2 regions of the Kocuria salina genome follow, and region 1 is predicted to be linked to the other one. Evidence: predicted binding sites of a transcription regulator. Region 1 holds the regulator's gene; the other holds the start of a gene.

The links. Region 1 encodes LexA, which represses DNA repair genes until DNA is damaged. Its sites were predicted from a motif close to TCGAACANNTGTTCGA; they were not measured.
Region 2: a site for LexA is predicted at 1,884-1,899, ahead of E7Z53_RS16925 (LexA family protein). Genes of this name have one in related genera too.

Annotation. Positions count from the first base shown of each region.
Region 1 covers NZ_SSSF01000008.1:211,183-214,590, reverse strand. The annotation lists gene E7Z53_RS15745 (hypothetical protein) at 1-391, opposite strand, end outside; gene lexA (transcriptional repressor LexA) at 817-1,515, shown strand; gene E7Z53_RS15735 (ATP-dependent DNA helicase) at 1,665-3,408, opposite strand, start outside.
Region 2 covers NZ_SSSF01000010.1:28,651-32,058, forward strand. The annotation lists gene E7Z53_RS16920 (Y-family DNA polymerase) at 159-1,418, opposite strand; gene E7Z53_RS16925 (LexA family protein) at 1,433-1,873, opposite strand; gene E7Z53_RS16930 (hypothetical protein) at 2,153-3,289, opposite strand.

The DNA.
Region 1 (3,408 bases):
GCACGGAGCTGTCCAGGTCGTTGAGCTCCACGATCTCGTCCATGACCTCCCGCGGGTCCCGGTCCGGATCGGCCGCCACGGCGAGCTCCCACAGGCTCTGCCCGGGGAACACGGTGGTCTGCTCGGTCCCGGAGCCCGGGACGGGTGCGCTCGTGGCCGTGGCCGTCGAGGGGACGAGGAAGATCACGGCGAGCACCACCAGGGCGGCGGAGCCGGCCAGGACGGGCAGCCCCAGGAACACCAGGCGGCCGCGGCGGGTCAGGGTCAGCGGGGTGCGGGACGCGGAGCGGGCGGGACGGGCCCGCCGGAGCGCACGGCCGAGCCCCCGGGCGGATCCTGCGGACTCGCGGCGGCGGGCGACGACGGCGGTGAGGGTGGCACTGGCACTCATGACATGAACTCCTTGACGTTCCCGCACGGAGCGGGCGATCTCGAACACCGGTCCGGTCGACGACCCTCGCGGGCCTCCATTCGATCGAACATACTTTCGAATACCGATGACCCATGTCTAGCACGTGTCTGCGAATGCTGTCGACAGCGGGTCGTACATATGTTTGAACACACACGGCGTGTCGCCTAGGCTGAGGACAGGTCCGGGCCCCCGGCCGGCGCGCGCTGCGGATCCCCTGCGCCTGCCGACCGGGACCCATCGAACCACCCGGGTCCGACATCGGAACCGGGACCGCGCAGACCGGCTGCGGCACCTGCAGCCGGACGGGAAAGGACGACGCTCCCATGGCCCAGCCCCCCACCCCCGAGGAGCCCCGCGCCCAGGGCGCCCGCCCCGGGGCACGCTCGCGCAGCCGCGGGCTCACCGTGCGCCAGCGCACCATCCTCGAGGCCATCCAGCGCTCCATCGCCGAGCACGGCTATCCGCCGTCCATGCGGGAGATCGGGGACCTCGTGGGCCTGGCCTCGCTCTCCAGCGTCACCCACCAGCTCGCCCAGCTCGAGAAGCTGGGCTATCTGCGCCGCGACCCCAAGCGCCCGCGGGCCATGGAGGTGCTCACTCCCCTGCAGCTGCGCGGGACCGCCGGGGCGGAGTCCGCCGAGCCGTCGCAGGAGGCCCCGGCGCCACCGGCGGGCCGGACCGCTCGTCCCGCCGCCGAGAACGCCGTGGCCGAGCTGTCCACCTCGGCGGACGTGACGATGGTCCCCCTGGTGGGCCACATCGCCGCCGGCGGGCCGATCACGGCCGAGCAGTCCGTGGAGGACGTCCTCGCGCTGCCCCGCCAGCTGGTCGGGCACGGCGAGCTGTTCATGCTGCGCGTCAAGGGCGACTCGATGATCGACGCCGCGATCTGCGACGGCGACTGGGTGGTGGTGCGCCGGCAGAGCGCCGCCGACAACGGGGACGTCGTGGCCGCCCTGCTCGACGACGAGGCGACGGTCAAGACCTTCCGCCAGCGGGACGGCCACACCTGGCTGCTGCCGCAGAACACGCGCTACGAGCCGATCCTCGGCGACCACGCCACCGTGATGGGCAAGGTCGTCTCGGTGCTGCGCAGCCTCTGAGCCGCCGCACGCCCCGGCACCCGGGCCCTCCGCCGCCGGTGGGGGGCCCGTTGCCGTCCGGGCCGGCCGCCGTCCGGACACCCTGCTGTCCGCACCCCGTGCGGGCCCGGCGCGGTCCGTGGAGACCCCGGGCGGCAGCCCGGACGTGCTCAGCCCACGGAGAGCCGCTGCAGGGCGCCGAGCACCACCTGGCGGTCCGTGGTGGTCCACAGCGGCGGCAGGGACCCGCGGAGGAAGCCGCCGTAGCGGGCGGTCGCGATCCGGGAGTCCAGGATCGCCACGACGCCCCGGTCCCCGCCCGCGCGGATGAGCCGCCCGGCCCCCTGGGCGAGCCGCACGGCCGCGTGCGTCGCGGACACGGACATGAACCCGTTGCCGCCGGCCCGTTCCGCGGCGCGGCTGCGGGCGCTCGCCAGCGGGTCGTCCGGGCGCGGGAAGGGGATCCGGTCGATCATCACGAGCCGGCACGAGGCCCCCGGGACGTCGACGCCCTGCCACAGGCTCATCGTGCCGAACAGGCTCGTGGCCGGGTCGTCGGTGAACTCCTGGACGAGTCCCGCGAGCGAGGACTCCCCCTGGCACAGGATCGGCAGGTCGGTGCGCCCGCGCAGCGCCTCGGCCGCCTCCTCCGCCGCCCGGCGGGAGGAGAAGAGCCCGAGGGCCCCGCCCCTGGAGGCCTCCAGCAGGGCCAGCATCTCGTCCAGCTGGGCCTCCGTGAGCCGGCGGCCGGGCTTCTCCAGGTGCTTGGCGAGGTAGAGGATGCCCTGCTTCGGGTAGTCGAACGGGCTGCCGACGTCCACGCCCTCCCAGCGCGGGGCGCCCTCGCCCCGCAGGCCGAGGGCGCCGGCGGCGGAGTCGAAGGACGAGCCGACGGACAGGGTGGCGGAGGTGAGGACCACGGTGCGCCCGTCGAAGAGCCCCTCCCGCAGGGTGCCGGCCACGCTGAGCGGGGCCACGTGCAGGGTCGCCGGGTCGGTGTCCTCCGCGGGCACGTAGCCGCGGCCCGGCTCCCAGCCGCCCTGGCGCGAGATCCACAGCACCTCGCGGTGCTCCTCGGCGGCGAGGATCCGCTCGGCCAGGTCGAGGACGTCGCTCACCCGGGAGCGGGCCATCTGCCGGCCGGCGTCCCCGTCCTTCTCCCCGGGACCGGCCTTGGACTCGGTCATCACGGTGCGGGCGGCGTCCCGGATCTGGGCCACGGCCGCCGCCTGGGCGTCCCCGAGGCCGCGGTGCAGCAGCTCGGCGGGAGCGCCCATCAGGGCGGCCTCGAGGTTGGCGGCCCCGGCGGTGAGCGAGTCGGGGCTCGCGGAGGTGTGCTTGCGCGCGGACGCGGCGGCCGAGCGGACCATCGCCGCGGAGAGCTGTCCGGTGACGGCGCCCGTCACCCGGTCCTGGAGCTCGTGGGCCTCGTCGATGACCACGACGTCGTGCTCGGGCAGCACCGTGATGCCCTCGAACGCGTTGATCGCGAGCAGGGCGTGGTTGGTGATGACGATGTCGGCCTCACCGGCCCGCTGCTTGGCGAGCTCCGCGAAGCAGTCCTCGACCAGGGGACAGCTGCGGCCCAGGCACTCCTTCGCCGTGACCGACACCTGGCGCCAGGCGCGGTCGCTGACCCCGGGGAGCACCTCGTCCCGGTCGCCGGTCCCGGTCTCGCGGGCCCACTCGCGCAGGCGCTGGACCTCCTGGCCGAGCCGCCCGGGGTTCTCGGCGGCCTCGGGCTGCGGCGGGCCGGGGTGCGGGGCGGCGTCGGGCAGCGCGAAGAGCGCGCCGGGCTCGTCGTCGGACGGGTAGCCGCCCTCGATCTTGTGCAGGCACGCGTAGTTGCTGCGGCCCTTGAGCAGGGCCACGTCCACGTCCCGCTCGAGCTCGCCCTCGAGGGCGGCCAGCAGG
Region 2 (3,408 bases), on a different contig from region 1:
ATGCGGCCGACCTCAAGGCCCACTGACATCAAAGGTGACGCGTCTTCCCAGGTGCGGGTCAGGAAGGTGGCACTTAGGTTTCCCACTCTTCTCAGGCAAACGTTTCGGAGGCCCTCTGGGGCCGAGGAAACGTGCGGCAGCCCCTCCTGTGTCCTGGGTCAGCTGACGGTGCGTAGTTCCGCCCAGTCGGTCGTATACCGGGGTGACAGGTCAGCTTGCCGGTTTCGCCAGGTGGCGGGGGAGCGGGTGCCAAGCCGGCCCAGCGCCAGGGTGCCGGTGCCGAAGCGGCGGTTGACCGCGTCGACCAGCTCCCCGAGGGGTGCGGGTTGCTCGAGCACCCCGGGCAGGACGGGCGCCGAGCCCTCGGGGGCGAGGTCCGTGCAGAGGATGCCGGCGCGCATGTAGGACATGCCGTGCATGAGCTTGGGCACTAGGGCCGCCCGGGCCGCGGCCACCAAGGGTCCGGGCTCGTTGGTGGGCACGGCCAGACGCACCTGGGTGGAGACGTTGTGGGTAGGCCCAGGCCGGTGGGGGGAGGTGGTGGCGAAGACGATGAGGCGCCCTGCGACCTCCCCCTCCTTCCGGAGACGGCGGGAGGCGCGTTGGGCGAACTCCGCCACCGCCGCACCCACGATCTCCGGATCCCAGATGGGGTCCGGGAACGATCGGGAGACCAGGATCTGCTGCTTGGTGGCGACCTCGTCCTCCACTGGGATGGCGGGGAAGCCGTTGAGCTCGAGCACGGTGCGCATCTGCACCACGGAGAACTTGTCCCGGATGGCCACCGGGTCGGCATCGCGCAGGTCGGCGACGGTCTCGATACCCATCGCCTCCAGCCGTTTGGCCAGCCGTCCGGCGATACCCCAGACCTCGGTGACGGGCAGGGCCGTCATGAGCCGGTCCCAGTACCCGTCGGGGGCCTGATCCCAGTGGACCACCCCACCGGTGGCCGGCACCTTCTTCGCGGCCTCAGTGGCGATCTTCGCCCGCGTCTTCGAACTCGCAATCCCGATGCTCACCGGCAACCCGACATTGCGGGCCACCGTGGCCTTCAGCCGGCGCGCCCACCGCACCTGCTCGGCCGCGGTGCCCTCGGGTGGGAGCAGGAAGCATTCGTCGATGGAGTACACCTCCTGGCCCATCGCGTGGCGGGCCAACAGCAGCATCACCCGCTCCGACAGGTCCGCGTAGAGCTGGTAGTTGGAGGAGCGTTTGAGCAGCCCCCACCGTTTCGCGTCGGCGCGCAGCTGGAACCAAGGGTCACCCATCTTGATCCCCAGGGCCTTGGCCTCGGGGGAGCGGGCGACGACACAGCCGTCGTTGTTGGAGAGCACCACCAGCGGCTTGCCTGCCAGGGAGGGCTCGAAGAGGGCCTCGCAGGAGGCGTAGAAGTTGTTCACGTCGACCAGGGCGATCACCGTCGTCCACCAGCCTAGTGCAGTTTCCGCTGGTGGAGGTGGCGGATGCCGTAGACCACGACACCCCAGATGTGCAGGGTCGACAGGGACGGGACTTCCACGTCGGGGTAGGCCGAGTTCTCCGGGTGCAGCACGACCCGGTCGGGGCGGACGTGCAGGGTCTTGATGGTGAAGTCCCCGTCGAGGACGGCGATCACGACATCGCCGTGCCTGGGGGTCAGGGAGCGATCCACCAGAACTTCGTCGCCGGAGTAGATCCCGATGCCTTCCATGGAGTCCCCGGTGACGCGGAAGAGGTAGGTGGAGGTGACGTCTCTGATCAACACCTCATTGAGGTCGATCCGGCCGTCGTCGAAGCTGTCCTGGGCAGGGGAGGGGAAGCCAGCCGGGACGCGGACCAGGACCGCAGAGACCAGCACGGGGCGGTCAATGGTGAGCGGAACTGGTTGTCTCATGGCATCACAGTAGAACATATGTTCGATTCCCCAGCGGAAAAGGTACTCAGCTGGAGAGTCTGACGAGGACGTCGTGTCGGGCTGAGGAGGGATGGGGTGTGTTAACGGGGGGCGGGCCCGGCCAGGGGGAGTGGCTGGGCCCGTCCGTTGTTGTCCGATGGGGATCGGTCAACAGTCGGTTCTGTGGGCTCCGCGTCGCGTCGGGGGATGCGGAAGGAGTCCGTTGGTCGGAACCGATGTGTCCAGTGTAGGCCGAAGGGATGAGTTTGCATCCGCATTTTAGGCCCCGTGACGGGTGGTGTTGGTCATAGCGGCGGCTGCTTGGCCGGCGGCGATCTGGGCGGCGAAGCGTTGGCGGAACGGCTGCCGCACAGCCACCGGCTCACCATCGGACCTAACGGCCACCCCACCCATCTTGGCCACCTCGGCCTGTTGCTGGGCCTGGCGGGTGGCCTGGCGTTGGGTGGCTGCGCGGGCTTGGGCGCGGCGTTGTTCGGCTTCGGCGGCGACGCGTTGGTCGCGGGAGCGTAGGGGGGTGCCGTCGGGGTGGGTCCAGGCGCGCATGCGGGCGCCCAGCCAGGCGGCGGGGTTGTCGATGCCCTCCACGGTGAGGAAGCCGTAGCGGGTGTTCTCGGGGGTCCAGTCCAGGGCGGTGAGCACGTCGGCGATGGTCCATCCGGCTTCGAAGAACGGGCGGCACACGCTGGTGACGTGGGCGGTGGTGAGCTGGCGCAGGACGATGGCCTCGTGCTGGAGTTCCAGGGCGGCCGCCCGCTGAGTCTCTTTTCGCGCCCGACGGGTCACCCGCTTGGTCAAAGGCTCCGTCGTTGCATGACGGGGCCACAGCGGGGCTGTACGACGGCTCAGGGCGGCGACCACTTCGCGCCGCTGCGCGGCGCGCTTTCGGCTGGGTCGCGGCGTAGCCGCGTCGGTCGGGGAAAGCTCTTCGCGCGCGTGCGGGGAAAGATTCTCCCACTTCGTGGGGACCGGGGTGTCAGTTAGTTCCACAGGCTTATAGGCCGGCTGAGGGGTGCTGTGGATGAGGGCGTAGACGGGGGCCTCGCCCTGGGTGCGGCCGGTGGCGCGCGGGGTGCGCCCCGCGCTGCGGCCGGTGGCCACCACGGCCAGCAGCCCGCACTCGCGCAGATGGCGGATCGCCCGCGCCACGGTGGAGCGGGAGCGGTCGATCTTCTCAGCGACCCAGTCCCAGGTCGTGCGCCAGGTGCGCGAGGCGGGGTCCTGCTGGCGGCAGATGATCTCCACCACGGCCAGCAGGTTCGCCCGGGCATCAGCACGGATCAACTCCAGGCTGGGGTGCTCCACCACGGCCCGGCGCCAGGCGGCGACGTGCTTGGCCAGCTGGCAGCCCTTGGGCACCGCCCGCAGCACAACGGCCTTGGACTGCTCATGCTCCACCCGCACCCGCCGGCGGCGTGAGGGGAACTCCCCAGCGGCCTCGAGGGCAGCGTCAGGGGCGGAGTGTGACCGAAAATCGGCGTGACTGAGTGAAGAGGGGTCCATTTGCGGACGCGCCT